One region of the Paraburkholderia sp. BR10141 genome, then DNA from elsewhere that is predicted to be linked to it. Evidence: riboswitches for the same ligand, from Rfam matches in the RefSeq annotation. Region 1 holds a riboswitch; each other region holds the start of a gene.
What was found. Region 1 has a riboswitch for cobalamin ahead of ACOJB8_RS04500 (TonB-dependent receptor domain-containing protein). Riboswitches for the same ligand answer to the same signal wherever they lie in the genome.
Positions count from the first base shown of each region.

Region 2: it holds a riboswitch for cobalamin, as region 1 does, so the genes downstream of both, cobW (cobalamin biosynthesis protein CobW) here and ACOJB8_RS04500 (TonB-dependent receptor domain-containing protein) in region 1, are expected to answer to the same signal.
Region 3: it holds a riboswitch for cobalamin, as region 1 does, so the genes downstream of both, cobG (precorrin-3B synthase) here and ACOJB8_RS04500 (TonB-dependent receptor domain-containing protein) in region 1, are expected to answer to the same signal.

Region 1 covers NZ_JBMIQH010000002.1:400,594-410,749, reverse strand. The annotation lists gene ACOJB8_RS04515 (MFS transporter) at 1-977, shown strand, start outside; gene ACOJB8_RS04510 (acid phosphatase) at 1,136-3,097, shown strand; gene ACOJB8_RS04505 (porin) at 3,155-4,249, opposite strand; cobalamin riboswitch at 4,307-4,440, opposite strand; cobalamin riboswitch at 4,531-4,712, shown strand; gene ACOJB8_RS04500 (TonB-dependent receptor domain-containing protein) at 4,816-6,756, shown strand; gene ACOJB8_RS04495 (glutamine cyclotransferase) at 6,814-7,455, opposite strand; gene ACOJB8_RS04490 (helix-turn-helix domain-containing protein) at 7,491-8,711, opposite strand; gene ACOJB8_RS04485 (DUF899 domain-containing protein) at 8,861-9,625, shown strand; gene ACOJB8_RS04480 (copper chaperone) at 9,634-10,156, shown strand, end outside.
Region 2 covers NZ_JBMIQH010000009.1:156,491-166,646, reverse strand. The annotation lists gene ACOJB8_RS15285 (CHASE2 domain-containing protein) at 1-209, shown strand, start outside; gene ACOJB8_RS15280 (DUF4136 domain-containing protein) at 296-922, shown strand; gene bluB (5,6-dimethylbenzimidazole synthase) at 924-1,619, opposite strand; gene ACOJB8_RS15270 (cobyrinate a,c-diamide synthase) at 1,603-2,913, opposite strand; gene cobO (cob(I)yrinic acid a,c-diamide adenosyltransferase) at 2,918-3,520, opposite strand; gene ACOJB8_RS15260 (cobalamin biosynthesis protein) at 3,520-4,011, opposite strand; cobalamin riboswitch at 4,154-4,422, shown strand; gene cobW (cobalamin biosynthesis protein CobW) at 4,638-5,729, shown strand; gene cobN (cobaltochelatase subunit CobN) at 5,757-9,551, shown strand; gene ACOJB8_RS15245 (ATP-binding protein) at 9,548-10,156, shown strand, end outside.
Region 3 covers NZ_JBMIQH010000009.1:142,141-152,296, forward strand. The annotation lists gene ACOJB8_RS15175 (sodium:solute symporter family protein) at 1-1,336, shown strand, start outside; gene ACOJB8_RS15180 (glutathione S-transferase family protein) at 1,398-2,015, opposite strand; gene ACOJB8_RS15185 (YciI family protein) at 2,029-2,394, opposite strand; gene ACOJB8_RS15190 (MarR family winged helix-turn-helix transcriptional regulator) at 2,498-2,944, shown strand; gene cobM (precorrin-4 C(11)-methyltransferase) at 2,941-3,678, opposite strand; gene ACOJB8_RS15200 (cobalt-precorrin-6A reductase) at 3,675-4,418, opposite strand; gene cbiE (precorrin-6y C5,15-methyltransferase (decarboxylating) subunit CbiE) at 4,415-5,641, opposite strand; cobalamin riboswitch at 5,753-5,945, shown strand; gene cobG (precorrin-3B synthase) at 6,087-7,439, shown strand; gene ACOJB8_RS15215 (precorrin-8X methylmutase) at 7,432-8,058, shown strand; gene ACOJB8_RS15220 (precorrin-2 C(20)-methyltransferase) at 8,059-8,790, shown strand; gene cobJ (precorrin-3B C(17)-methyltransferase) at 8,778-10,156, shown strand, end outside.

The sequences.
Region 1 (10,156 bases):
CCCGCGAAGGCGCGCGGCTGCGTCTCGACTGGCTCGGCGCTTGCGTCGTCGCCGTCACGTTCGGCGCGCTGCAGCTCGGCATCGAGCTTCTGCCGAGGCAAGGCTGGACGACTTCGACGATCGTGCTGGCCGCGATCGTGGTGGTCTGTTCGCTGACGCTTTTCTTCTGGGAAAAGCGCATGGGCTATCCGATCATCCCCGTTGACATGCTGCTCGACCGCAAACTCCGCCCGCTCTTTGCAATGTCGGTGCTCGGCGGATTTGCCTTGTTCTCGCTCGTTTTCTACGTGCCGCTGCTGTTCCAGGGCGGCTATGCGATGTCGCCGCGCGCCTCGGGCATGCTGATCACGCCGCTGCTGCTCGGCACAACGGTCGGCAGTTTCGTGAACAATCGCGTGGTCACGCGCATCCGGCGCGCCAATGCGATCCTTTACGTCGGCTTCGCGTTGGCGGCATTCGCGAGTCTGGCGGTGGTGGTGCTGCGAGGCAACGAGCCGCATCTCGTGTGGATGGCGTGCATGGGCGCGAGCGGCCTGGGGCTGGGCCTCGTGGGCACGAGCCTCACGGTCTGCTCGCAGCAGATCGTCTCGCGCGACCATCTCGGCGCCGCCACGGCGATGCTGCAATCGCTGCGCACATTCGGCGGCATGCTGGGCACGGCGATGACGGGCGCGTTGCTCGGCCACGTCTACACCATGGGCGTGAATCGCTCACTCGACTCGTATCAGGCGACGCAATGGTTCAGGTCGTTTGCGAGTCCCGAATTGCTCGTAGACCGCGCCGACCAGGCCGCGCTGATCAGCCGCCTCGTGAGCGCCGGGCATGCCGGCGACGCGATGATGAACTCCGCGCGCAGCGCGCTCGTGGATTCGATCCACATTGGCCTACTCGTCGCTGCCGTAGCCGCGCTGGCCGGCCTGTGTCTCGCGTGGTTCGTGCCGCCCGTGCGGGTCGGTTATCTCGAGGCGCAGCCGTAAATGGACGCCGCAAAATACTTCATACGCACTTCATTTCCATTGCCGTTTAACATCTGCGTAATAAATTGGTAATTAGGGAGTAATCGAGGGTAAGCATAATTCGCCGCCGTCAGTAGAAATAACCACACAGCATCAATCACGACGACGGAGCCCTCAGCATGCCCGCATCACGCCACCGAATTGCACTGCCGGTCTACCTGGCAGTGCTTACCAGCGTTGCCGCGCTGACCGCCTGTGGAGGCGGCAATAGCGATCCCGCCACCACCGCCGCGATTCCCGCGCCGCCAGCCGACCCCGGCTTCGTGGACAACGCACCGATTCCCGACGTACCGGCTTTTGTCGACAACATCGCGACCAACCAGCGCGGCGACGCGCGTTACGCCACGCTCGCGACGAATGCGGGCGTGCGCGTGGTGGCGCGCTTTCTCGATCTCTGGCAGCCGCTCACGCAGCTGGTGGACGCGGGCGTCTCCGCGCCCGCCAACGGCACATTCCCCGCGGTCGTGCAGTCGACGTGGACGGGCGTCCCCACCGACGGCACGCCCAACGGCACGATCCTCAACAGCACCGTGCTGAACGCGAACATCCAGTATGTCGTGACCGCGACGACCCAGCGCAGCCAGGCGCAGGCCGACGCGGCCTATTACGACGATCGCCGCGGCAAGGGCTACAGCGTGACCGACGGCATGGGGCCGCTCACCGCCGCCTGGCGCTCGGCTGCGCAGCAGACGACGAGCATCACGTCGATTCCCGCGGACGCGACCACGACGCTCTACAACGACTCGGGCAACAACACGGGCGTGGGCAGCACGAGCAACGCAACCTTCGGCAAGGTGGTCGACCTGCTCAACACGATGGGCAACAATGCTTCCACCGAGCCCGCCAAGCGCTTCTACAAATACGCGCGGCCGTTCCGATGGAGCACGAGCGTCGTGGTCGACCCCACGCTAGTGCCGGCCATCAGCACGACGCCGTCCACAGACGGCGGCTTCATCAGCGGCCACGAAGCCGAAGCCATGCGCGACGCGATGACCATGGCATACCTCGTGCCCGAGCGTTACCAGGAAATGGCGAGCCGCGGCCTCGAGCTCGGCGAAAACCGCATTCTCGCGGGCATGCATTCGCCGCTCGACGTGATCGGCGGCCGCATGTTCGCGCTGGCCGCCACTGCCGCGAATCTCTACGATCCCGCGAACGCCACGCTCAAGAGCGCGGCCTATGCGCAGGCGCACAGCGCGCTCGAACAGGCCACCGGCACGAGCGCCACGACCTTCCCCGCCTTCGCGCATTCGTCCACGACCGCGACCGACCGCTTTGCCGACTATGCGACCAACAAGTCGGAGTTCGCGCGCCGCATGACGTTCGGTTTCAGCCAGATCGAATCCACCGAAGCGCCGCCCGTCGTGCCCAAGGGCGCCGAGGTACTGCTCGAAACGCGCTTCCCGTACCTGAGCGCCGACCAGCGCCGCATCGTGCTGAAGACGACCGAAGTCGTCTCGGGCTATCCGGTCATGGACGACGCCGAGGGCTGGGGCCGTCTGAACATGTTTAGTGCTGCAGATGGTTATGGTGCGTTCAACGGCAATGTGATCGTGGCGATGGACGCGACCCAGGGCGGCTTCAACGCCGCCGACACCTGGCGCAACGACATCGCCGGCACGGGCAAGCTCACGCTGCAGGGCAGCGGCACGCTCACGCTTGCGGGCAATAACAGCTACACGGGCGGCTCACAGGTGAGCGGCGGCATGCTCGCTGCAGCGTCGACCACGGCCTTCGGCAACGGCGACGTGTACGTCGGGTCCGGCGGCGGCGTGACCGTGGCGACGAGCGCACCGTTGACGGTGGCGGGCAAGTACACGCAGCTCGACGGCACGACGCTCGAACTCGATATCGACGGCAACGGCGGCGGACGCCTGCGTGTGGGCGGCCAGCTCACGGTGGCGGGCGGCACGCTGCATGTGAAGTTCGTGAACGGCTATACGCCGAAAGCGGGCGACACGATCGACGTGATCGACGGCAACGGCGCATCGGTGAAATTCGCGACGGTCACGGTCGATGGCTTCAAGGCCACGCCGGTTTATTCTTCGACCGGCGTTTCGGTGAAGCTCTCGGCTTCGTGACGTAGCCACGCAGTATAAAGGCCCCGAATCGCAACGGTTCGGGGCCTTTTTTACGCATCAGAAGCGATGCCGGATGCCCGCGGCCACGAGCACCTGGTTGCGGCCGCCCGACGGGTCGCAGGTGTTGATCATCGCAAGCGCACCGGACGACGCGCGCTGATAGATCGCCTCGGTATAAACGTCCGTGCGTTTGGACAGTTGATAGCCGGCCTGCAGCGCGCCTTGATGCCAATGCGCGGAGGTCGCGCCCGTGTAGGCATACATGCCCGCCAGCGAGAACGCGGGCGTCACCTGCCATAGCGCATTCACTTCGTAATTGCTGAATGCGACCGAAGGCAAGGGCGCGCCGCCGTCGGCCTCGCTGACACGGGTATGAATGGAACGCGACCAGGCCGCGCCAAGCGTGACGTCGCCGAGCGCGTAGCTCATGCCCGCGCCGATGGTGTCTTCGCGCTGCACCGCGACCTCGGTCGGCACGAGGCCCGCACCCGGCAGCACCGATGTATCGTACGCACCCACCGAAGAGGCGCCGCGTCCGTTGATGTGCATCCACGCCACGCCTGCGCTGAACGGGCCGCCTTCGTAATGGACGCCGAAGCCGTAAGCGCGATTTTGCGCGAAGCGCCCCGCCTCGTTCGAAAACGCGTACATCGCGCCGGCGCTGAAACCACCGTACGTTGCGCTCGCGTACTTCACGGCGTTCGAGGCGAGCCACGAATTGTTGGCGTTGTCGTTGTCGAACGGATGCGCGAATGCCGTGCCGCCTGCGCCGCCCGTTAGTGTGAACGGGGCGAAGTAGTCGTGCATCGTGTCGTACTGGCGGCCCAGCGTAATCGTGCCGAGTCGTTCGGATTGCAGACCAACGTAGAACGGATGGTCGTTGAAGGCTTCGCCAGAGGTGGACGAGAAGCCGCGCTCGAGGCGAAAGATCGCGGCGTTGCCGCCGCCGAGGTCCTCAGTGCCCTGCAGGCCCCAGAAGCTGCCGTCGACAAGACCCGAGCCTGCACGATATTGGGTGCGGCCGCCAACGTCGCTGACATAGTCGACGCTCGCGTCCATCTCACCGTACAACGTGACCTGCTGCGCCGAGGCGCCAGCGCCGGTGAATGCCAATGCCGTCCCACCCAGGACGGCGAGAATGTTCTTGTTCATGAGTCTTCTTGTTTGTGTAGGTGGGATTGCGTGGACGAGCGCCGTCCGCCCCCGCTCGATGCGGCGAGGACGTAGCGAGGTCTGACTTCTGGCTCGATTGACCGCCGGTCACAGTGGCGCGACCGCGCCGGATTCTCACCGGCTTCCCTGCTGCGTTTCGCTTGTGCAGCGCCTACGCGCGAAAAACAGCCGCAAGGATAGCGTAAGTTGCGGGAGCAGCCAAACCGGGTGTTTTTGCCACACGACGCTCGTCAAAGGTTGACGCACCGATTGCGCGGCCCTTACCCTTGCGCCCTGATGGTTCCCGGCGACGGGATCAAAAGGGAACGCAGTGCAAGACTGCGGCTGCCCCCGCAACTGTAAGCGGCGAGTCCATGCCAGAGAAGGCCACTGGGAAACCGGGAAGGCCGGCTGCGGATGTCGACCCGCGAGCCAGGAGACCTGCCATCAACCGAGTCCAGCAGCCGCAGCGGGCGGGGATCCCCAATGCGCAAGCACCGCCCACGTGGCGATCGCCCGTTGCACGGACAGCCCGTATTTCAGGAGCTGTTTCCAGCCACCGCATCATGAAGTTTCGCCAATTCGTATTGACCTCCGCCGCGCTCGCCTGGGCGTGGCAAACCGCGCATGCCGCCGACGCCGCCAATGCATCGTCCGCCCAGGCGCCGCAGCAAGCCGGCGGCGACACCACGCTGCCCAATATCCTCGTCGTGGGCGACGCACAGCACCTGCCACAATCGTTCGATCAGCGCTATGCAACCACCCAGGTGCTCACGCGCCAGGACCTCGACCGCGTTTCCCCCGTCGACCCCAGCATCGCGCAGGCGCTCGCCACGCTGCCGGGTGTCACCGTCTCGCAGACCGGCGGCCCGGGGTCGTACACGGGGGTGAGCATTCGCGGCTCGTCGGCCGACCAGGTGGCCGTGTTCATCGACGGCATACGCATAGGCTCCGTCACCACGGGCACGGCCGAATGGGCCGATCTTGCGACTGCCTCGTTCGACCGGGTCGAGGTGATCTCCGGCCCCGCGGCCGCCTCGTTCGGCGCGGATGCCATGGGCGGCGTCGTGCAGCTCTTCACGCGCCATGCGTCGAACCAGCCGAACCAGACCACCGTCTCGTTCGGCGGCGGCTCGAACAAGACCTTCGACACGCAGGTGCGCACCTCGGGCACAATCCCATCGACAGGGCCGCTTTCCGCACTGAGCGGCCTCACCTACTCGCTGGGCCTGCACGACTACAACACGGCGGGCATCGACGCGACGCAGCCCGGGGCCTACGGCCACGAAGACGGCCGCAATCCATACCACGCGCAGAACCTGGACGCGCGCCTCGGCTACGCGCACGACAACTGGTCGATCTCGACCTTCGCGCTCTACCACCGCTCCGATCTCTCCTACGACAACGCGGGAGGCAACGACCGGCAGCGCGACACGCAGCTCACGACCGGTCTCGCGTTCCACCTCGACATCACGCCGACCACGCAGCTCGACCAGTCGGTGGGTTACGCGACGGATCGTCAGTTTCTCTATTCGAACGACCCGACGATCCCCTCCGACGAGATCGACTCGACGCGCTTTTCCACCTCCACGTCGATCACGCATCAGGAAAGAGGCCATACGCTCTTCGGCATGCCGCTCGACGGCGAGACCAAGCTCGCCTACGACTACACCCGCGAGCTGGCGTTCCTGCCCGTGGACGTGCCGGGCGGCCTGCCCGCGCGCAACGATTCGGCCGTGTCGATGCATCAGTCGTCCACGCTCGGACCCGTCACGCTGTTTCTGGCGGGGCGGCACGAAATCGTGCAGGGGCAATCGGTGAATACGGGCAACGTCGCGCTCTCGTGGGCCATCACGCCGGTCTACACGGCGCGCGTTTCGTACGGCAATGCGTTCCGCCTGCCGACGTTCAACGACCTCTACTATCCGGGCTACTCGAATCCCAACCTGCTGCCCGAGCGCAGCGACTCGGTCGAAGCCGCGCTCGATGCCACCACTTCCATCGGCACGTTCACGGCGGCCGTGTACGACACGCGCGTGCACGATCTCATCACGTACAACTCGCAGACCTTCCTGCCCGTGAACGTGGGCCGCGCGCACATTCAGGGTCTCGACCTCTCGTACAAGGGCACGCTCGGCCAGTACACGCCGGTGAGCCTTACGGTGGGGATTCTGAATCCGCAGGACGTGACCGACCAGACCTGGCTCAATCGCCGCCCGCGCCAGACGGTGAGCCTGAGCGTGGATCACACGTGGGACGAGTTCCAGCTCCACGCGCTCAGCACCGGCGTTTCGCTGCTGTATAACGGCTCGACGTTCGACGACCAGCTCAACACGATCTACCTTCCCTCGTGGACGACGGTGAGCCTGCGCGCGTCGTACAAGGTCAATGCGCATCTCGCGCTATCGGCCACGCTGGCAAACGTGTTCAACCGGCAGTATGTGACCGCCTACGGGTACAACACGCTGGGGCGCACGGCGTTTGGCAAGGTGACCTATACGTTCTGAGCGTTCTGAGCGTTGCGCTCGAGCGGGTGCTCATAAGTTTCTTGCGCACCCGCTCGCCTAGCCCTCGCGCTTCGGACGCCGCACCGCGCGAATCTTCCCACTGTTCCCGCCGCCGCAGAAAAACTGCTCGCCGCCATCGGACTCCAGCCCCGAAACGGCGGTGCCGGGCGGCATGTCGAGCTGTTCCAGCAGTTCGCCCGTGCCCGGATCGATACGCCGCAAATCGCTCTTGTCGCCTTCCCAGGTGCCGTGCCACAGTTCACCGTCCACCCACGTCACGCCGGTGACGAAGCGGCTCGATTCGAGCGTGCGCAGGATCGCGCCCGTCTGCGGATCGACCTGATGGATCTTGCGCTCGCGATACACCCCGACCCAGAGCGTCCCGTCCGCCCACGCGAGCCCCGAGTCGCCGCCGCCTCCGGGCGCGGGAATCGTCGCGAGCACGCGGCCCGTTTCGGGGTCGATCTTGTGGATGCGATCCTCGGCGATCTGAAACAGATGCCGGCCGTCGAAAGCCGTGCCCGCGTGCGCCGCGATGTCGATCGAGCGCTGCGTCTCGCCGCTCTGCGGATCGAGCGACGCGATGCGCTCGCCTACGGCGAACCACACCCGTTTGCCGTCGTACGTGACCCCGCCCACCTTCTCGATGCCGGGAAAAGGGCCGTACTCGCGGACGATTTCGGCAGTCGTTCGTTTCATGGTTTCCTCGTTGAATGAAGGGACAGGCGTTCATCCTAATCGCCTGGCAGCGGGGCGGGGAGTAACAAGGTCGTCGCGAATCCGGGGACGGGCGGCGTGGTCCAGCGGCGCGCGCGGCCGTAGCCGAACGACTGCACCTTGTCCGCCGCCGCGAGCGAATCGAGCGCGCGCTGCACGGTGCGCTGGCTCGCGCCGAGCGCGAGCGCCAGCGCCGAACTCGACCACGATTGCCCATCGGCGAGAAAAGCCAGCACGGCGGCGTGCTTTTCTTCCACGGGCCGCGCCAGTACCACCACTTCGCTCGCGTGGCGCGGCGCCAGCGCGAAGCCCTGCTGGGTCGCGCCGATCTCGGCCACGTCGCGCATCAGCGTGCGCAAGCGGCCGATTTCCACGCGCAGGCGGGCGCGGTGCGTTTCGTCGGCGTGCTTCGTGCGAAAGGCGCGGGCGATGAGCGCATCGCGCGGCACGTCGGCGGGCCACGCCTGCGCAAGCGCGCGGGCGAGCACGAACAGCACTGGCCGTCTTGCGAGTTCGATGACGGTTGGACCCTCGCGCGCGACGTAGCGGCACGCGTCCACGACGAGGGCCTTCGAGGCGAGCAGCGCCTCGACGTCTTCCAGCAGCAACACCCGCTCTTCACCGCGCGCGATGAGGCGCGCCGCCGGTGAGGTCAACAGCAGCGCTGCGCTCTCGATCTCGGCGCTCAGCGCCGCGATGCCCGCCTCACGCGCGGCGCGCGCGGCCGCGCGGAGCGCTTGCCGCGCCGCTTGCGTTTGAATGCGCCGCATGGCAATGCCGGCGGCGATCAGCTCATGCGCCGCGCGCAAAGCGGGCGGCAACGGCGCGGGATCGACTTCGGAAAGCATGCCCCCAGCCTCGTCGAGCCGGCCGATCAGCAGCAAACGGCGAATTTCCAGGTAGCGCGCGTGCGCGGCATTGAGGCGGTCGCCATGGGCTTCGAGCGTTTGCCGCGCCGCAGCGAGCGTATCGGTCGGCCAGCCGAGATCGCGCGAAGCGAGCGCGATTTCGGCCTCGGCGACGACGCAGCGCGCGCGAGCGACGGCCTCGCGCGCGCCGAAGCCGCGCGCCGCGCTGCGCAGCAGCGCTTTGGCGCGCGCGAAGTCGCCGAGCTGCGCCATGGCGATGCCGCGCAGCGCGAGCGCGGGCGCGTCGTCGCGCAACGCGACCCGGTTCAGCGCGCCGAGCGGATCACCGGCCGCGAGCGCGCGCGCGGCAGCCGTGATCAGCGAATCCATGGTCATGGGAATCCCGCCACACTTGTCACTCCCCCTCCTTCTCGGTCCGGACCTAATCTAACACGGCGATCAAATGAATCATCGATCGAACGACGCGGCAGTACCCCCAGCACGCCGCCACCGTAGTCAACCCATAGGAGGACCAGGCAATGGCAACCCATACCACAGGAACACGCGAAGACTGGCTCGCGGCGCGCATCGAACTGCTCGCGGCCGAAAAGGAGCACACACGGCGCGGTGACGCATTGGCGCAGCAGCGCCAGGCGCTGCCCTGGGTGCGCGTCGACAAGATGTATCGCTTCGAAACCGAAGAGGGCGGCGCCACGCTCGCCGATCTCTTCAAGGGGCGCTCGCAACTGCTCGTTTATCACTTCATGTTCGGGCCGGACTATGCGGCGGGCTGTCCGTCGTGTTCCTCGATTGCGGATGGTTTCGACGGCATCGCGGTACATCTCGCGAATCACGACGTGCGGCTCGTGGCGGTGTCGCGCGCGCCGCTCGCGAAGCTGCTCGCCTACCGCAAGCGCATGGGATGGCATTTTCCGTGGGCCTCGTCGAACGGCAACGACTTCAACTTCGATTTCAACGTGGCGTTCACCACGGCGCAGCAGCGCGCGGGCGACATCGAATACAACTATGCGCGCAGCGGCCACGCCATGGACATGAATCCGCCGCCCGCGCCCGTCGCCGAGTTCGCGGCGAGTTGCGGCACCGACGCGGCGACCTATACGCGCGACCGTCCGGGCCTGAGCGCATTCGTGCTCGAGGACGGCGTGGTCTATCACACGTACTCGACCTATGCCCGCGGTCTCGATGGCGTGTGGGGCATGTACCAGTGGCTCGACCGCGCGCCGAAGGGACGTAACGAGGCCGGCATCTGGTGGCACCGGCATGACGAGTACGCACAGAGCTGAGGCGCATCATGGATAACGTCGGCATGACGGTACGGCTGCGCGGCGGTATACCGCGCGCGGTTTTCTTCGGCGTTGCGTCGCTGGTCTTCGCGGCGAGCGCGGCGGCAACGTTCGTCCGGTGCGCTTCGATGCAGGCGATGGGCGGCACGCCGATGCCCGGCGGCTGGACGATGTCCACGCTCTGGACGCCCATGTGCGGACGCACCTGGTTCGACGCCGCCGTATCGTTTGCCGGCATGTGGAATGTGATGATGGTCGCGATGATGTTGCCTGCGGTCACGCCCGCTTTGTGGCGATATTTCGAGGCGCTGGGCGACGCACGCGCGGCGCGCGCGGGTGGGATGACGGTGATGGCTGGGGCGGGTTACTTCTTTGTGTGGCTCGTGGTTGGAGTGCTCGTGTTCGCGGCGGGGGCGCAACTCACCGCGCTAGCCGTCGATGCGCCTGCATTGGCGCACACCGCGCCAGCCGTGGCCGGTGTCGTCGTCGTGATGGCGGGCGTGTTGCAGTTCTCTGCGTGGAAAGCGCGGT
Region 2 (10,156 bases), on a different contig from region 1:
GCATCGCGCAGGAAGATCAGGCGCGGCTGTTTCAGCCGTTTCAGCGCTTTCATGCGGAACAGCGGCCCGAGGTGAGCGGCGCGGGGCTCGGCATGGCGTTCGTGAAGACAGTCGTGACGCGCCACGGCGGCGACGTCCTGCTGGAGAGCGAGCCAGGCAAGGGCACCGTGCTGACGATGTCGCTGCCCGCGATCGGCGCGCCGGTTTGAGTCGTGCCGTGTCGTTCCTGCTGCGCATGCATGAATAACCCGAATGCCGTTGGCCGTATGCCGGCGGCAACCCGATGGAGTGTTTCGTGAAGACCTTGCTGTCGATCTGTCTGCTACCGACGCTCGTCGCCCTTGCCGGATGCGCGGGCGTGACGACCGACGTCGCGGCCACAGGCGCGCTGCCCGCAACGGCTGCGACCAGCCAGCCCGCGACCTACCGTTTTGCGCCAACGCCGGCCCAGGCCGATGCGGGCGAGATCCTCCCGTACCAGGCGTTGCTGAGCGACGGTCTCGCGCAGCGCGGCTTCAAGGCAGGCGCGCCCGAGGCGGCGCGCTATCTCGTCTCGGTGGCGTGGGACACGCATCCCGCCGAGGTGAAAGTCGTGGACGCTAGCTGCGGCGCCGGCTGCGCGCCGGCCGAGGGACCGTCGTTGCCATGGTTCGGGCGGCCCTACGTGCACACGCTGACGCTGCGTTTTTTCGCGTTGCCCGATGGTAACGAGGTCTACAAGGTGAGCGCCGTGAAGCGCGACCGCAACGCCGACGCCCGCGAGGCCGTGCCGTATCTCGTGGCGGGCGCACTGGCGCGGCTGCCGTACGCGGGCGCGCCGCAATGGCGCGTCAAGCTGAAGGGTCCGGTCAGCGCCGGCACGGCGGATCAAGCGCCGGGCATGCCGGAAGTGCTCTCCGTCTCACCCGTCAATCAGCAGTAGTTCAGGGCAACTTTCCGGGGGTGTCCGGCGCCGCTTCGGGCACGCTCGCCGGCTCGTCCTGCGGCCAGCGGTTTTCGAACACGCATTCGCCAAGCGGCTTGCGTTCGGCCCACTTCTCCATTTCGAGCATCGGCTGCGGGTAGAACGCGTCGACCTGACCCACGCAGAGGATCGCCACCGGCTTGGCGCCGGGCGGCATGGCGAGCAGGGTGCGCACCTCGTCGACGTCGAAGATCGACACCCAGCCCATACCGAGCCCTTCGGCGCGCGCCGCGAGCCACATGTTCTGGATCGCGCACGCCACGGAGGCGAGGTCCATCTCGGGCAGCGTGCGGCGGCCGAAGACGTGGGTTTCGCGGCGGTCCATCAGCGCGACCACGAGCACCTCGGCGCAATCGCGCATGCCTTCCACCTTGAGCTTCATGAACTCGTCGCGGCGTTTGCCCAGCGCATCGGCGGTTGCAATGCGCTCACGCTCGACCGTCGCGTGCAACTGCTCGCGCACCGAATGGTCCGTGATGCGCACGATCCGCCACGGCTGCATGAAGCCCACGCTCGGCGCGTGATGCGCGGCGTCGAGCAGGCGCGCGAGTGTCGCGGGATCGATCTTGCCCGGTGCGAAGTGCCGCATGTCGCGGCGCTCGTAAATCGCGCGGTAGACCGCCGCGCGTTCGGCTTCGTCAAAGGGCTGTGCCATGGAAGAGTGCGGCCGCGAAAGCCGGGTTTGAGGGCCAGTAAGCGTGCATATAGGTGGCCGCGATCGAGCCGTGCCGGTACAGCGCCTCGCCGGGCGCGCCGGTCTGTGCGTGGTGTGCCGTGAGCGCGGGCGCCAGCGGCGTGGCGACGCGCGAATAGTGAAACGTGTGGCCGCGTAGCGCGCCATGCGCGCCGTCGAGCTGCTGCATGCCGAGCGCCGCGAAACGCTTTTGCATGACCGCCTCGCCGGGAAGCAGGCCGAGCATCGGCGTGCGCGTGCCTTCCACGTCGGTCAGTGCATCGAGCAGATAGAGCATGCCGCCACATTCAGCGACGAGCGGCTTTCCCGCGGATACATGCGCGCGCAACGAATTCGCGGCCTGCGTATTGTGCGCGAGCGTCGAGGCATGCAGCTCGGGATAGCCGCCTGGCAGAAAGATCGCGTCGGCGCTGGCGGGCGCGAGTTCGTTTGCGAGCGGCGAGAAGTAGCTCACGCTCGCGCCCAGCGTTTCGAGCAGCGCAATGTTCGCCGGATAGAGAAACGAGAATGCGGCGTCGCGCGCAATGGCGATATGGCGGCCTTCGAGCCGGTGCGCAATCGCTTCGTCATGCGAAGGATCGGCGAATGCCACCGCAGGCGGCAATTCGGCGAGCGCGGTTTGCGCGAGCGCGTCGGCGGCGCGTTCGATGCGCGCGTCGAGGTCGTCGATCTCAGCGGCCTGATGCAGGCCGAGATGGCGATCGGGCAGCGCCATCGTTGCTTCGCTCGCAACATGCCCGAGCCAGCGTACGTCGGCGGGCAACGCCTCCTGCAGCATCTGCGCGTGACGCGCCGAGCCCACGCGGTTCGCCAGCACGCCATGAAAGGGCACTTCCTGCCGAAAATGCGCGAGACCGAACGCGATCGCGCCGAAGGTCTGCGCCATCGACTTCGCGCTGACGATGGCGGCCACCGGCACGCCAAACTCGGTCGCGAGATCGGCGCTGCTCGGCGTGCCGTCGAACAGGCCCATCACGCCTTCGATAAGGATCAGGTCGGCGTTGCGCGCGGCCTGCGCGAGCAGGGCGCGGCACGCTTCTTTGCCCACCATCCACAGGTCGAGCGAGAGCACGGGCGCGCCGCTCGCGCGTGCGAGGATCATCGGGTCGAGAAAATCCGGCCCGGTCTTGAAGACGCGCACGCGTCGGCCCGCGCGCCGATGCAGTCGCGCGAGGCCAGCCGTGAGCGTGGTCTTGCCCTGGCCCGAAGCGGGCGCGCTGATGAAGAGCGCGGGGCAGGCAACCGTTGCGCTCATGCGCTTAAAACTCCACGCCCTTTTGCGCCTTCACGCCTTGCTCGCGATACGGATGCTTCACGAGGCGCATTTCCGTGACGAGGTCGGCCGCTTCGATCAGGGCGTCGGGCGCATGGCGACCCGTCACGACCACGTGCACGTGCGGCGCGCGCGAGGCGATCACACCGAGCACTTCGTCGAGCGGCAGGTACTCGTATTTGAGCACCGTGTTGAGTTCGTCGAGGATCACCATGGCGTACTCGCCGCTCTCGATCATGCGCTTCGCTTCGTCCCAGCCCTTGCGCGCGGTGGCGATGTCGCCGTCGCGATTCTGCGTGTTCCAGGTGTAGCCGTCGCCCATCGTCACGAACTCGCAGTGCGCAACGCTGCCGAGGAAATCGCGTTCGGCCGTGTGCAGCGCGCCCTTGATGAACTGCACGACGCCTAGCTTCATGCCGTGGCCGAGCATGCGCACGGCCATGCCGAACGCGGCCGTGCTCTTGCCCTTGCCGTTGCCGGTGTTGACGATCAACAGGCCCTTTTCGTGCGTCGCGGCGGCCTGCTTCTTCTCGTGGCCTTCGCGGCGGCGTTGCGTCATGCGTTGGTGCGATTCGGGATCGGTTTTCATCATCGGGATTGGTTTGGTTGCGGCGCTATCGCGTCCGCATTTGCGTCGTTTGGCAGAATGCCTGCGATTGCGACCGTCACGCCGTCGAGCGCCAGCTTGCCGCGCACGAGAGGAGCGCCCCCCGCCGCCAGACGCGCGCAGGGTTCGCACACGCCGTCTACGCCGAACTGCGCTTGCGCGGCTGCGGAGGGCGGCGCCAGTATCGGTGTCGCGGCGAGTTGCTCCCGCGTGTACGTCTGAAGCGGCAGCGCATGTGCCGCGCAAAACGCCTGCAAGCCGGGTTCGCCGGCTTTTGCATCGAGCGTTGCCACGGCCGTTACGCTGTCGACCGGCCACGCGCCGAGCGCAGCGCGCACCGCGGCTTCGACCTGCGCGAGCGTCACGCCGCGCCGGCAGCCGATGCCGAGCGCAAGCGGCGGCACGCGCTGCGCGGGTTCCGGCGTGGCTTCGAATGAGGCTGCGCCCGAGGCGCGATTTTCGGCAGGATTCACGGCGAGGGCGTCGATCGAAGGCGTGACCGCAGGGGCAAAACGAGCAAAAGCGTCGCGTTCCGGCGGGCGCCGGATGCGCGCTACGATAGCACACGCTTTTGCGGCTTCCCACGCCTTCCTTGACGCACGGGCCCCCCGCGCCTACACTCGCACGCACTCTGGTGCTCGCGCGCGCGATTCACAATGCGCGCGCAGTTAAACGGGAATCAGGGAGCCATCCCGCCTCGGGCGTGGCCAACCTGAACTGCACCCGCAACGGTACAACGAGCGCGGCGTTCGCACGAATGCCGCAAACCGCTTCCATGCTTTACGCAGTCCACGCCACTGTGCAAGCCGGCCGCAAGGCCGCTCGCGCGGGAAGGCGAAGCGGTGTTTCGTCAGTCCGGATACCGGCCAGATACGTGGGATTCGCGCTGCGGGGATGCGGTGCCGGGTCCGTGATTTTCATGCGTCAGCCGGGCGAGGCCCGGGTGCGTTTCTGGTCGTTCGTCCCCTGCAGGTTGTTGAATCGTTGCGCGTGACAGCGTCTCCATGGATACGCGCGTGTGCGCAACACGGCACCCGCACGAACGGCAGGCGCGACGCACCATGCCCCTCGATACGGCCTGGCGCCGAAGGAGCACTTCATGCAAATGCGCAAGATTCCGGTCACGATCGTGACGGGCTTTCTCGGCAGCGGTAAAACCACGTTGCTGCGTCACATTCTCCAGCACGCGGGCGGCCTGCGCGTCGCGGTCATCGTCAACGAATTCGGCGAACTCGGTATCGACGGCGAGATTCTGCGCGGTTGCGGCATTGGCTGCGACGAGAACGGCAACGAAACGGAAGGCCAGCTCTACGAACTCGCGAACGGCTGCCTTTGCTGCACCGTGCAGGAAGAGTTCTTCCCCGTGATGGAGAAACTGCTCGAACGCCGCGGCGATGTCGATCACGTGCTGATCGAAACTTCGGGTCTCGCGCTGCCCAAGCCGCTCGTGCAGGCGTTCAACTGGCCGTCGATCCGCAACGCGTTCACCGTCGATGCGGTCGTGACCGTGGTGGACGGCCCCGCCGCCGCGAGCGGCCAGTTCGCCGAAAATCCGCAGGCCGTGGACGCGCAGCGCCGCGCCGATCCGAATCTCGATCACGAGTCGCCGCTGCACGAGTTGTTTGAAGACCAGCTTTCGGCGGCCGACCTCGTCATTCTCAACAAGACCGATCTGCTGGACGTAGCGGGCCAGGACGCGCTTATTGCCGAGCTGCGCGAAGAGCTGCCGCCGCAGGTGAAGATCGTGCGCGCGCAGCACGGCAAGCTCGATCTGCATACGCTGCTCGGGCTCGAGGCGGCCTCCGAGGAGAGCATTCATCTGCGGCACGACCATCACGGTTCCGCCGACGATCCCGATCATCATCATGACGAGTTCGATTCGGTTGTGGTGTCGGGCAATGCGGCTTCGCGCGAGAGCGTGATCGAGGCGCTGCAGCAACTCGTCGATGCGCACACGATCTATCGCGTGAAGGGTTTTGCCGCGTTGCCGGGCGCGCCCATGCGCCTCGTGATTCAAGGCGTGGGCCGTCGCTTCGACAGCTATTTCGACCGCCGCTGGAACGCGCAGGAAAGCGCGGCGCAGCCGCTTGCGAGCCGCTTCGTGCTGATCGGAGAGGATCTCGATGGCGCGACGCTGCAAGCGGCCTTCGATGTCGCGTTGGCGAATGTGCAGACCGCGGGCGCGAAGTGAGCGCACCCAGCTAGACGAGGCCGTCCCATGCATTTGCTGCGCACTACGCCTGGCGGCTTCGTCGACGACACGCAGGGCGTTATCCGGATCGACCAGCAGCCCGCCGAGATCGTCGTGCTCAGTTCGGCCGACACGACGCTCGCGCTGCTTGCGAGCGTCGTGCCGCGCCTGCCCGCAGGTTTTCCGAGCGTGCGGCTTGCGAACGTTACGTATTTGCGCCAGCCCGCGTCGGTGGACTTCTACGTCGAAGATGTCTTGCAGCACGCGCGCGTGGTGGTGGTCGATCATCTGGGCGGCGAAACGTACTGGCCATATGGCATCGAGCAGGTCGTCTCGCTAGCCGAGCGCCGCGGGCAACTGCTCGCGATGTTTTCGGGCGACTTGCAGGAAGACCCCAATCTCATCGCGAAGAGCCGCGCCGAGCCCGAGTTTTGCCGCTTGCTGTGGCGTTATCTGCGCGAAGGCGGCGCGGCCAACGCCGAATCGTTCCTGCGTGCGCTCGCGTGGCGCGCATTCGACTGGGGCAGCGAGCCTGCGCCGCCCATTGCGTTGCCCGCCGCTGCGCTCTATTGCCCGCAGCGCGACGTCGCGACCATCGACGAATGGCGCGCGCGCTGGCAACCTGGCGCGCCGGTCGTCGCGCTGCTGTTTTACAAGGCGCATCTGCAGGCGGCGAACACCGCCGCTTTCGATGCCCTCATCGACGCGCTGCTCGCGCGCGGCCTGAACCCGCTGCCGCTTGCGATCACGTCGCTCAAGGACACTTTGAGCCGCGACGTGCTCGATCAACTGGCGGCCGAGCACGACGTCTCGCTCGTGCTGAATACCACGGCCTTCGCGGCTTCGTCGCTCGACGACCCCGAACCGATCGCGCTCGCCGGCGACGCGCCCGTGCTCCAGGTGATCCTGAGCGGCGGCAATCGCGAAGACTGGGTGAAGGACAATCACGGCCTGAATTCGCGTGACATCGCCATGCATATCGCGCTGCCCGAAGTGGACGGCCGCGTGATTACGCGTGCGATCAGCTTCAAGGGCCTCGCATACCACTGCAAAGAGACGCAGGTCGATGTCGTGCGCTATCAGCCCGATGCCGAGCGCGTGGCGTTCGTCGCCGAACTGGCGCGCCGGTGGTGCCGTCTGCGCAGCCTGCCGAACGCGGAGAAGAAACTCGCGCTCGTGCTCGCGAACTATCCGATGAGCGAAGGGCGCATTGGCAACGGCGTGGGACTCGACACGCCGGCCTCGGTGGTCGGCATCCTGCGCATGCTGCGTGACGAAGGCTATCGTGTGGCCGATCTGCCCGAAGACGGCGACGCGCTCATGCGCATCCTCACGCAGGGCGTGACGAACGATCCCGACACCCGCGCGCTGCGTCCCGCATGGCAGAGTCTTTCCCTCGATGATTACCGCGCGCGCTTCTCGCAGTTGCCCGCCGAGGCGCAAAACGCGCTGATCGCGCGCTGGGGCGTGCCGGAGGACGACCCCACCGTGCGCCGCGGCCGCTTCATGATTGCGGGCTGGCGCTGTGGCCAGGTGTTCGTGGGCATTCAGCCTTCGCGCTCGCGCGGCGACGACACCTACGCGAACTACCACGACGCCGAACTCGTGCCGCCGCACGCGTATCTCGCGTTTTACTTCTGGCTGCGCGAGACCTTCGGCATCGACGCCATCGCGCACGTGGGCAAGCACGGCAACCTGGAGTGGCTGCCGGGCAAGAGCGTGGCGCTCGCCGACACCTGCTGGCCCGACATGGCGCTCGGGCCGCTGCCGCATCTGTACCCGTTCATCGTCAACGATCCGGGCGAGGGGAGCCAGGCCAAGCGCCGCGCCCAGGCCGTGATCATCGATCACCTGATGCCGCCGCTCACGCGCGCCGAAAACTACGGGCCGCTGCAAGACCTCGAACGTCAGGTCGATGAGTATTACGAAGCATTGATGGTGGACCCGCGCCGCGCGAAGCTGCTGCGCAAGACCATACTCGCGATCATCATCGAGCATCGGCTGCACGAGGAATTGAGCGTCGCCGCGCCGCAGGATCAGGCGGGCGAAGACGAATTGCTCACGCGCGCCGACGCTTACCTGTGCGAGCTGAAGGAAGCGCAGATTCGCGACGGCCTGCATACGTTCGGCGAATCGCCGCAAGGCCAGCAGCGGTGCGACACGCTGCTCGCGCTCGGACGATACGCATGCGGGGACGGGCAGGGCGCGAACGCAGGTCTCATCGATGCGCTCGCGGGAGACCTGCGCATCGATCACCTCGTCGATCCGGCCACGGTCGATTGGGCTGCGCCGTGGCAAGGCCCGCGTCCACCACGGCTCGCAGCGGTGAGCGATACGCCATGGCGTCATGCGGGCGACACGCGCGAACGCCTGGAAATGCTCGCGGCCACGCTGATCGAAGACATTTGCTCAGGTCAACGAAGCGATGCGGAGACTGCGTCGCTTCCCCACGCGACCCAGGTGCTTGCGCGCCTGCGCGACGACGTGCTGCCGCGCCTCGACGCCTGCGGCCCCGAAGAGATGCGCCAGCTGCGTCGTGGCTTCGAAGGCCGCTTCGTGCCGCCAGGCCCGAGTGGTTCGCCCTCGCGCGGCCGCCCCGATGTGCTGCCCACGGGCCGCAACTTCTATTCCGTCGATACGCGCGCCATTCCGACGCAAGCAGCGTGGGCGCTCGGCATGAAATCGGCGCATCAACTCATCGAGCGCCATCTGCAGGAGCACGGCGACTACCCGCGCGCCATTGGGCTTTCGGTCTGGGGCACGGCGACGATGCGCACCGGCGGCGACGACATCGCCCAGGCGTTCGCGCTGATCGGCGTGCGGCCGAAGTGGGCCGCCGGCAGCCAGCGCGTGACCGACTTCGAGATCATGCCGGTCGAGGCGCTGGACCGGCCGCGCATCGACGTGACGCTGCGCGTATCGGGCTTTTTCCGCGACGCGTTTCCCAACGTCATGCATCTGTTCGACGCCGCCGTGCAGGCGGTGGCCGATCTCGACGAGCCGGAGCACCAGAACCCGCTGCGCGCACGCGTGCTGCGCGAGCGCGATGCGCTGGTCGCGAACGGCATGGCCGCCGACGAGGCGCGACGCCGCGCGGGCTGGCGTGTCTTCAGCGCGCGCCCCGGCGCGTATGGCGCGGGCTTGCAGTCGTTGATCGACCATCGACAGTGGCAGACCGACGCCGATCTCGCGAACGCGTACCAGGCGTGGGGCGGTTACGCCTACGCACAAAAGAGCGCGGGCGACGAGGCGAGCGAGGCGTTCCGCGCGCGACTCGCGACACTCGACGTGGTCCTGCAGAACCAGGACAACCGCGAACACGACCTGCTCGACTCGAACGACTACTACCAGTTCCAGGGCGGCATGGCCGTGGCGTCGCGGCATTTTTCGCAGGCGCAGCCCGCGCTCTATCACGCGGACCACAGCAACCCCGCCGCGCCGCGCATTCGTCCGCTGCACGAAGAGATTGCGCGCGTGATCCGCTCGCGCGTGGTGAACCCGAAGTGGATCGACGGCGTGAAGCGCCACGGTTATAAGGGCGCGGCGGAAATGGCGGCGACCGTGGATTACCTGTTTGGCTATGACGCGACTGCGCGCGTGGTGGGAGATCATCAGTACGCGCTCGTCGCGAACGCCTACGTGCACGACGACGACACGCGCGAATTCATGCAGCGCCACAATCCGCACGCGCTGCATGCCGTGTGCGAGCGCCTGCTCGAAGCGATCCAGCGCGGGCTCTGGCAGGAGCCGGGCGAGCATCGCGCACAACTCGAACACCGTCTGCTCGAAACCGGGCAGCATCTGGAAGGATCAGGACCATGAGCGCAGCGGCCACGCGTCCCGCTTTTCCTTTTACCGCGCTGGTTGGCCAGGCGGCATTGCAGCGCGCGCTGCTGCTCGCGGCCATCGACCCCGCGATCGGCGGCGTGCTGGTGAGCGGGCCGCGCGGCACCGCGAAATCCACGGCGGCGCGTGCGCTCGCGGCGCTCTTGCCGGAAGGCGCGTTCGTCACGCTGCCGCTCGGCGCGAGCGAGGACAAGCTGATCGGCACGCTCGACCTCGAAGCGGCGTTGCGCGAGAGCGCGGTGCGCTTCGCGCCGGGGCTGCTCGCGCGCGCACACGGCGGCGTGCTTTACGTGGACGAAGTGAACCTGCTGCCCGACGCGCTCGTCGACGTGCTGCTCGACGCGGCGGCGAGCGGCGTGAATACCGTGGAACGCGATGGCGTGTCGCACACGCACGACGCGCACTTCGTGCTGGTTGGCACGATGAATCCCGAAGAGGGCGAGTTGCGTCCGCAATTGCTCGATCGCTTCGGCTTGATGGTCGAACTCGGCACGCCTTATGACGTCGCTGAACGGCAACGCATCGTCAAGGCGCGGCTTGCATTCGACGCCGATCCGCAGGCGTTTTGTGCGGTGCGCGAG
Region 3 (10,156 bases), on a different contig from region 1:
GATGGCGGGCGAGATCTACACCACCTTCACGTTCCTCGGCGGCAGCGGCTTCGCCTATGGCAAGGGCGCGCCCGTCTACTACATTCTGGCTTACGGCACGCTTGCATACATTCTCTCGTACTGGATGCTGCCGCCCGTCTGGCGCTTCGCCAAGCAGCACCGGCTCGTCTCGCAGCCGCACTTCTTCGCGCGCAAGTACCAGAGCCCCGCGCTGGGCGTGCTGGTGGCTTGCGTGGGCGTGCTCGCGCTCGTGCCGTATCTCGTTCTGCAGCTCAAGGGCCTCGGCATCATCGTGACGACGGCCTCGTATGGCGCGATCTCCTCCACCGTGGCGATCTGGATCGGCGCGGCCGTGGTCACGGCTTACGTGATCGTTTCGGGCGTGCGCGGCTGCGCGTGGAACTCGGTCGTGAAGGACACGATGATTCTCGCCATCGCCGTGTTCCTCGGCATTTACCTGCCGATTCACCACTATGGCAGCCTGAGCGAGATGTTCCGCGCCATCGACGCCGCCAAGCCCGGCTTCCTCACGTTCCCGGCACGCGGCCAGAGCGTGACGTGGTTCCAGTCCACCGTGCTGCTCACGGCACTAGGCTTCTTCATGTGGCCGCATACGTTCATGTCGGTCTACACCGCGAAGAACGAGCGCATCTTCCGCCGCAACGCGATGATCCTGCCGCTCTATCAGCTTATTTTGCTGTTCGTCTTCTTCTGCGGCTTCGCAGCCGTGCTCAAGGTGCCGGGCCTCAAGGGCGGCGACATCGACCTCTCGCTGTTCCGTCTCGCCCTGCAGACGTTCGATCCATGGTTCGTGGGCGTGATCGGCGCGGCCGGCGTGCTGACCGCACTCGTGCCGGGCTCGATGATCCTCACCACGGCTTCGACGCTGCTCGCCAACGACATCTATCGCGGCGGGCTCGTGAAGAGCGCGGACGACGCGCAAGTCGCGAAGCTCGCGCGCGTTTTCGTGCCGGTGATCGCGCTCGTGGCAGTCGGCTTCACGCTCAATGGCGGCGACACCATCGTCGCGCTGCTCCTGATGGGCTACAACTTCGTCACGCAGCTGTTCCCGGCGATGGTGTGCAGCCTCTCCGCGCGCAATCGCGTAACGAAGCAAGGCGCGTTCTGCGGCATCGTGGCGGGCGTGCTGGTGGTGATCGTCACGACGCTCACGCATGTGAGCGTGGCTCAGCTGATTCCGTTCGCGCCGGACGCGCTCAAGGACGTCAACATCGGCTTCCTTGCGCTGTTCGTGAACGTGATCGTGCTCGTGGTGGTGAGCACGGTGACGCAGCAGCGCACGCATGTGGATCATGAGCATGCGCGGGCGCATTGATATGGCGTAACGCGGTAGCGAGGCGGCCCAATCGGCGAGATCCGGTTGGGCCGTTTTCCATTTATGCCGCCTTGCGCGCTTCGGCGATGCGCTGCGGCGCCTCGGGACGCGCGTAGAGGCGTTCGAGATACGCCTGCAAGCGCGGGAAGCTCTCCAGCAGTTGCACTTCGTTGGCCCAGTCCATCAGATACACCGTCACGCAGTCGGCGACCGAAAGCTTGTTGCCGACGATGAACTCGCGTCCTTCGAGGTGCCTTTCGAGCACCGCGGCCATGCTGCTGAAGTCCTCCCGCGCGAGTTCGATATCGGCGGTACTGCGCTTTTCCGGTGGATACAGGAACGAATGCCGCGTGATTCTCCAGAGCGGCTGCTCCAGTTCGGTGACCGCGAACAGGGTCCAGCGATACGCCTGCGCGCGCTCGTCGAGATCCGCGGGCAACAGCGCCTTCTCTGGATATTTATCCGCGAGATACAGCACGATGGCAGCCGATTCGGGAATCACGCGGTCGCCGTCGATCAGCACGGGCACCTTGCCTGCGGGATTGATGCGCAGGTATTCAGGCCGCTTGTGCTCGCCTGCGAGCAGATTGACCGAGATGAATTCGAAATCGGCGTCGACTTCCTTGAGGCCCCATAGCGCGCGCTGCGAACGCGTGCCGGCAAAACCATAGAGTTTCATGACGCGCCTCCGTTCACACACCGGGAATCGGCAGAACGGGCATCACCTCGACGGCCTCGCCCGGAAAAATCGAAAAGTGCGGGTGGCCTTCGAACAGCTTCGCAGCCTCTTCGTGCGATGCAGCACGGAAAACGGTATAGCCGGTTAGCGCGTTAGATGTGTCCGCGATGCCATGCTCGCCAATCGATTTCGTCTTGCCGAGCGGGCCGCCCATATCGACGATCGATGCCTTGTGCTTTTCGACCCACGCGTGCCAGGCCGCAATGCCCTCCTTTTCCTTCGCGTGCCGATCGGCTTCGGAAAGCGCCGCCCATCCCTTCATGCGCGCGTTGTCTTTGGTACCGAGAAAAACAGCGAGAAACAGTTTCTGATCGCTCATGTGTCCTCCAACTGCTGGTCTGGTTGCTGGTCTGAAAACGGGAGCAACGGTATGTCGCCCATCCGGCCTTGACAGCATAGGTTGATATCAACATAATTGCAACATGGCACGCGCAAAGAAACTTCCCTTCGAAACCACGCTATTGGTGCGCGATTGCTGCCTGTGTCTGCATATGCAGCGGGCGGCACGCAATCTCGCGCGCATTTTCGACGACGTGCTGCGTCCGCTCGATCTCACGAACGGGCAGTTTTCGCTGCTGATGTCGCTGAACCGGCCGCATCCGCCCGGTATGAAAGACGTGGCCTCGCTGCTCGCCATGGACCGCACCACCCTCACCGCCGCACTCAAGCCGCTGGAGCGGCGCGGTCTCGTGGTCATCGAGCAGGACCCGGAAGACAAGCGCAGCCGTCTGCTGAGCCTCACGGACGAGGGGCATCGGCTGCTCAACGCTGCGTTTCCGCTATGGCAGCAAACGCATGAGGAGATCGAAAAGGAGTTCGCCAAGGGCGAGGTGGACAAGCTGCGCGCGCACTTGCGCGCGCTTTCCTAGTCGTGGCGCTTTTGCGCCCCATACAGCTTCGAATCCGCAAACCCCTCCGCCTCGAGCACGCGCCCTACGAGAATGAGCGCGGTACGCTCGATATCCGTAGCGAGCACCTTCTGCGCGATATCCGCGAGCGTGCCCGTTACGCGTTCCTCGTCGGGCCAGCTCGCGCGATAGATCACCGCGACCGGGCAATCTTCGCCGTAGTGCGGCAGCAATTCCTCGACGATGCGCGCGATATGGCGCACGCCCAGGTGAATCGCGAGCGTCGCTCGGTGACGCGCGAGGTCGCCTAACTGCTCGCCTTCGGGCATCGACGTTTTGGTGGCGTAGCGCGTGAGAATGAGCGTCTGCGAAATGCCGGGCAGCGTGAGTTCGCTGCCGAGCGCGGCCGCGCACGCAGCGGTCGCGGTCACGCCGGGCACGACTTCATAAGGAATACCAAGCATACGCAGCCGCCGGATCTGCTCGCCGATCGCGCCATAGAGCGACGGGTCGCCCGAATGCACGCGCGCCACGTCGAAGCCCTGGGCATGCGCGTTTTCGAGCAACGCGACGATCTCGTCGAGCGTGAGCGGCGCCGTGTCCACCACCTTGTGTGCGCGGTGGCCTTCCAGCACGGCGGGCGGCACGAGCGAGCCCGCGTAGAGAATGACGGGGCAACTGCGCACGAGGCGCTGGCCTTTCACGGTGATCAGGTCAGGATCGCCCGGCCCCGCGCCGATGAAGAAAACAGTCATGCGTGGAAACTCCGCTGAATAGGGTTCGCGAGCGCGTCGATTGCTTCTTGCGCTGATGTGAACTCACATTGCGCGTCGGGCAGCGGCGGGCGCTGCATCATCACCACGGGCAAGCCCTTTTCGCGCGCGACGGCGAGTTTCGCTTCGGTCGCCGCGCCGCCGCTGTTCTTGCTGACCACGACGTCGATGCGCGCTTCGGTAAAGAGCGTGCGCTCGCCAACGGCCGTGAACGGCCCGCGCGCGTCGATGATGCGCGCACGGGCGTGGCCAGGATGCGCTTCGAGGCAACGGACCGTCCAGTGCTGCTGCGGCGGCACTTCGTTCAGATGCGCAAGCGGTTCGCGCCCGAGCGTGAAGAGCGGGCGCGCGAACGGCATGACCGCTTCGACTACGCCGGCCCAGCCGCTCACCATGCGCCAGTCGTCACCGGGCTGCGGCTGCCACGGCGCACGCCGCAGCGCCCAGTACGGCACGTGGGCAGCTTCGCACGCACGCGCCGCGTTGGCGCTGATCTGCGCGGCATAGGGATGCGTGGCGTCGAAAACCAGTGTGATGTTTTCGTCCGCGAGAAAACGCGCGAGCCCTTCGGCTCCGCCAAAGCCGCCCACCCGCACCGCGCAGGCGAGATCGGCGGGCACGCGGCCAAGGCCCGCGAGCGAGTAGACGTGCTGGGGGCCGAGCGTGCGCGCGATCGCCAGCGCATCGCCGGTGCCGCCGAGCAGCAGGATGCGCGCCGTCATGGCTTGACGGCCTCGTAAAGCGTGACGGGCAAGGCCTGACGCCAGGTGTCGAAGCCGCCCAGCGGCTGCGCCTCGCCGATGCCGACGCGCGTGAGCGCGCCGCCGTGCTGCGCGCGCCATGCCACGAGTGCCGCTTCGCTCTGCAACGTCACCGCGTTCGCGACGAGCCGCCCGCCGCTCGCGAGCGCCGCCCAGCACGCGTCCAGCACGCCGGGTACGGTCACGCCGCCGCCGATAAAGACCGCGTCGGGCGCGGCGAGTCCTGCGAGCGCGTCGGGCGCGCGGCCCGCAACGAGTTGCAAACCCGGCACGCCCAACGCCGCGCGATTGTGCTCGATGAAGCGTTGACGCTCGGCGTTCGCCTCGATCGCGATCGCGCGGCAAGCGGCGTGCGAACGCATCCATTCGATGCCGATCGAGCCGCTGCCCGCGCCCACGTCCCACAGCAACGCGCCGGGCGTCGGCGCGAGACGCGCGAGCGTGAGCGCGCGCACGTCGCGCTTCGTGATCTGACCGTCGTGTCGGTAGGCGTCGTCGGGGAGGCCTGGCGTGAGCGTCCAGCCGCGCGCGAGCGTCTGCGCACTATCGCTCTCGCATTCGAACGCGACCAGATTGAGCGCCGCGGCTTCTTCAACGTGCCACGCATCGGCGCGGCCTTCTATGCGGCGTTCGAGCGGGCCGCCCAGATGCTCGAACAGGGCAAGACGCGTGGCGCCGAAGCCCGCTTCGGCGAGCAACGCGGCAAGCGCCGCGGGCGTGCGCCCATCCGCGCTCAACGCGAGCACGCGCGAGCGCGCGTAGAGATGGCGGCGCAGCGCATCGAGCGGACGGCCGACGAGCGAGACCATCGCCGTATCTTGCAGCGCCCACCCCTTGCGCGCCGCCGCGAGCGAGAGCGATGAAGGCGCGGGCAGCACGCGCATTTCACCGGGCACCACGCGGCGCGCGAGTGTCGCGCCCACGCCGAACAGCATGGGGTCGCCGCTCGCGAGCACGCATACGGACAGATTTGATTCGCGGTAGGCAAGCAGCGCCTCCACGCTGAACGGCTGCGGCCACGCTTCGCGCCGTGCACGCACGCGCGAGGGCAGCATCGCCAGATGGCGTTCGCCACCCGTCACGATGGCCGCGTCGAACAGCACGCGCCGCGCGTCGCGCCCGAGCCCCGCGTATCCATCGTCGCCGATGCCCACCACCGTCAGCCATACCTGCTTGCCCTGCATTCGTTCTCCCGCCGTTGCCTGTTTCTCTACACCGCCACGGCCCGCAGCCCTATTGTGGGGCGGAGCACGCGTGAAAACGGGCATAATACCGTGTCCGCCGGCGCCTTTAAGGCAGTTTTGCATGGGACCGGAGCAAGCGCTGAAGCGCCAACTCCGGATCGCAAAAAGGGAACACAGCAAGCTGTGGCCGCCCCGCGACTGTGAGCAGCGAGACCGCATCCACCCGAGCCACTGGTTTTACCGGGAAGGCCGATGCGGTTCACGACCTGCGAGCCAGGAGACCTGCCGGCCGACTGTTCGCGCGAACCCATATCGGACGGGGTGTACCGATACCGCTGCCGTTTCCCGCCTGCCGTGCGGGCAGCGCGCCGCTCCAGCGTGATGCTTACCCGGTAATGCCTTGAAACACGAAACGAAGCCTGTCTCGCCCGCTGCCGCATTGGCCATGCTCCGCCCCTCGGCGTGCCCGGGGCTCCTGCGCGTGGTCGCGGCGCGTGACGGCGGCCTGTGCCGCATCCGTCTGCCTGGCGGCGTGCTGAGCTCCGCGCGTGCGCGGGCCCTCGCCGACGCAGCGTCGACGCACGCGAACGGCGTACTCGATCTAACCAATCGCGCGAACGTGCAGATTCGCGGCGTGCGCGCCGGCGAAGAAGCGGCATTGAGCGCCGCGCTGATCGACGCAGGCCTCGGCCCTGCCGGCATCGACGCCGCGAGCCCGGTCGAGCGTGCATGCGCCGCCGACGAATTGCGCAACGTGATGCTGAGTCCGCTCGCGGGCCTCGACCCTGACGCGTTGTGCGACACGACGGAACTCGCCGCCGCGCTCATCGACATGATGCAGCGCGAGCCACGCTTTGCCGCGCTCTCGCCCAAGTTCGCGCTGCAACTCGACGGCGGTGAACGTGTGGCGATGCTCGAGCATCCGCACGACATCTGGCTCGCCGCGCTGCCTTATGGCGCAACGGTGCGCTTCGCGGTGGGCCTCGCAGGTCGCCCCACGGCGCAGCCAGTCGGCACGCTCGCGGCCGAAGACGTTTGCGCATCGATGCGCGCGCTGTTGCATGCGTTCCTCGATCTCGCGGGCGCGGACGCCACACGCATGCGCGACGTCCTCGCCACTCATTCGCTCGACTCGCTGCTACAGCGCGCGCAACAGCATGGCGACTTCACGTTGACGCGTGACGACGCCACGCTGCCCGCTTGGCGCCGCGCGGCGAGCCCCGCCGGCTTGCGCCTCGGCGCACACGCGCTGCACGCCGACGGCAGCGGCTACGTGGGCGCGCAGCCCGTGCTCGGCCGTATCGACGCGCCAACGCTGCGCGCACTTGCCGCGCTCGCGGAAGACTCGGGCGACGCGACATTGCGCGCGACGCCCTGGCAAGGCGTCCTGCTGCCGAATGTGCCCGCGCACGCCATGCCCGCCGCGCTCGAACGCCTGGACGCGCTCGGTCTCATCGCCTCCCGCGCCGACCCGCTCGCGCGCCTCGTCGCGTGCACGGGCTCGACGGGATGTGCAAAAAGCCGCGCGGACACGAAGGCAGACGCACAGCGCCTCGCCGCAATGCTGCCGCCCGACGCCGAAGCCCACCTGAGCGGCTGCGAGCGCTCCTGCGCGGCCGCGCATTGCGCGCCGTTCACGTTGCTCGCCAGCACCCCGGACCACTACGACCTGTACCAGCGCGACGACACGCAAAGCGGCTTCGGCCAGCGCTTTGGCCAACTCATCGCGCGCAACCTGACGATCGAAGCCGCTGCGCTTGCACTCGCGCAGCGGCCCCGGAGTAACCAAGATGTCTGATTACATTCGCGACGGCCAGGCGATCTATCGCGAGTCGTTCGCGACGATCCGCGCCGAAGCCGACCTCTCGCGCATTCCCGCCGACCTCGAAAAACTTGCCGTGCGCGTGATTCACGCATCCGGCATGGTGGATGTGGCCGCCGACCTCGCATTTTCCGCAGGCGCGGGCACAGCGGGCCGCAACGCGCTCGCGGGCGGCGCGCCGATTCTCTGCGACGCAAAAATGGTCGCTTACGGCGTGACGCGCGCGCGCTTGCCGGCGAACAACGCTGTGATCTGCACGCTCGACGATCCAGCTGTACCGGATCTCGCGCGCGAGATCGGCAACACGCGCTCGGCAGCCGCGCTCGAACTGTGGCGGCCGCATCTCGCAGGCAGCGTCGTTGCAATCGGCAATGCGCCCACCGCACTCTTTTATCTGCTCGACATGATTGCCGCCGGCGCTCCGCGCCCCGCGCTCATCCTCGGCTTTCCCGTCGGCTTCGTCGGCGCGGCCGAGTCCAAGGCGCAGCTTGCAGCCGAAAGTCACGGCGTACCCTTCGTCGTCGTGCACGGCCGCCGCGGCGGCAGCGCGATGGCCGCCGCCGCCGTCAACGCACTCGCTTCGGAGACCGAATAAATGATCCGCAAAGGACGTCTGCACGGCATTGGCGTCGGCCCCGGCGACCCCGAACTGCTCACGCTCAAGGCGCTGCGCCTGCTCAAGGCCGCGCCCGTGGTCGCGTATTTCGTCGCGAAGGGCAAGAAAGGCAATGCGTTCGGCATCGTCGAGGCCCATCTCGAAGCGGAGCAGGAACGCCTGCCGCTCGTGTACCCCGTGACGACCGAAGCGCTCGAACCGCCGCTCTCGTACGAAGCGATCATCGCCGACTTCTACGACGGCGCGGCGCAAACGCTTTCGCGCCATCTCGACGCCGGACGCGACGTGGCCGTGATCTGCGAAGGCGATCCGTTCTTCTACGGCTCGTACATGTATCTGCACGACCGGCTCGCCGCACACTACGAGGCCGAAGTCGTGCCGGGCGTGTGCTCGATGCTGGGCGGCGCGGCGGTGCTGGGCGTGCCGCTCGTCTACCGCAACCAGAGCCTCGCCGTACTCTCGGGCGTGCTGCCCGAGGACGAATTGCGCCGGCGCCTGGCCGACGCGGATGCCGCCGTGATCATGAAGCTGGGCCGCAATTTCGACAAGGTGCGCCGCGTGCTGGGCGAACTGGACCTCGCGCATCGCGCGCTGTATGTCGAGCGCGCAACCATGGCGAACCAGCGCATCGTCCCGCTCGACGACGTCGATCCGATGGCTTCGCCGTACTTCTCGCTGCTCGTCGTGCCGGGGGTGAAATGGCAGTCGTGACGCCGCCCGCCATCGTCATTCTCGGGCCCGGCGCGCTCGCCACGGCGCGGCGCGTGCAGACGCTTTACCCAGGCGCGCAGGTCCATGCGCTGGAGGGCCGCGTGGCAGGCGATGTCGCGTTCAGCGAGCTTGGCGCGCATTTGCGCGAATGCTATACGCGCGGCCTGCCCATCGTCGCGCTGTGCGCGGCGGGCATCGTGATCCGCTGCCTCGCGCCGCTCCTTGCCAACAAGGGCGCAGAGCCGCCGGTGCTCGCGCTCGCCGAGGACGGCAGCGCCGTCGTGCCGCTGCTCGGTGGACTCACGGGCGTGAACGTCATGGCACGCGAAATCGGCGCGGCGCTCGCGGTTGCGCCCGCCATCACCACGAGCGGCGAATTGCGCTTCGGCACCTGCCTGCTCAATCCGCCTGCGGGCTATGCGCTCGCGAGCCTCGCGCAAGGCAAGCGCTTCGTCTCCGATCTGCTTGCGGGCGCAGCGACACGCGTGGACGGCCACGCACCGTGGCTCGAAAATGTCGATCTGCCACGCGAGGCCGCGGCGCGCCATGCCATCCGCGTGAGCGCGCACGTCTGGGACGGCAGTCCCGACGACCTCGTCATTCATCCGCGCAGCATCGTCGCGGCCGTGGGTGCGCCACGCGAAGCGCTTGCCGATAACGTGCGCCGCGCGCTCGATGCGCACGGCCTCGCGCCGCTTGCGCTCGCGGCGCTCGTCGCCCCTGCTGCGCACATGCGCGATGCGTCGCTCGCGCAGGCGGCAGCGGAACTCGGCGTACCGCTGCGCTTCGTCGATAGCGAGGAGAACACGGCGCAAGCTACGCTCGCCGCCCTCGACCTCGCGGCGGACGTCGAGCGCTACACGCCGAACGACGACGGCGTCGCCCTCGCCTGCGCGGCCGCGCCGCTCGACCCGCGCGCGCTGGGCCGCGCGCGCGGCAAGCTCACGGTGCTGGGCCTCGGCCCCGGCCGCGCCGACCTGCTTACGCCTGCCGCGCGCGCCGCGCTCGACAGCGCCACCGATATCGTCGGCTATGCAACCTATGTCGATATGGCGGGCCCGTTTCGCGCGGACCAGCAGCGCCACGCCACCGACAATCGCGAAGAACTGCAGCGCGCCCGCCACGCGTTCGAGATGGCGAGCGAAGGCCGGCGCGTGGCCGTGGTCTCCTCGGGCGACCCCGGTGTGTTCGCCATGGCGGCTGCCGTGCTCGAAGCGCTCGAAGGCTCGGACGACGCACGCTGGCATGCCGTCGAGCTGGCTATCGTGCCAGGCGTTTCCGCAGCGCTCGCCACGGCGGCGCAAGTCGGCGCGCCGCTCGGCCACGACTTCTGCATGCTTTCGCTTTCCGACAACCTGAAGCCGTG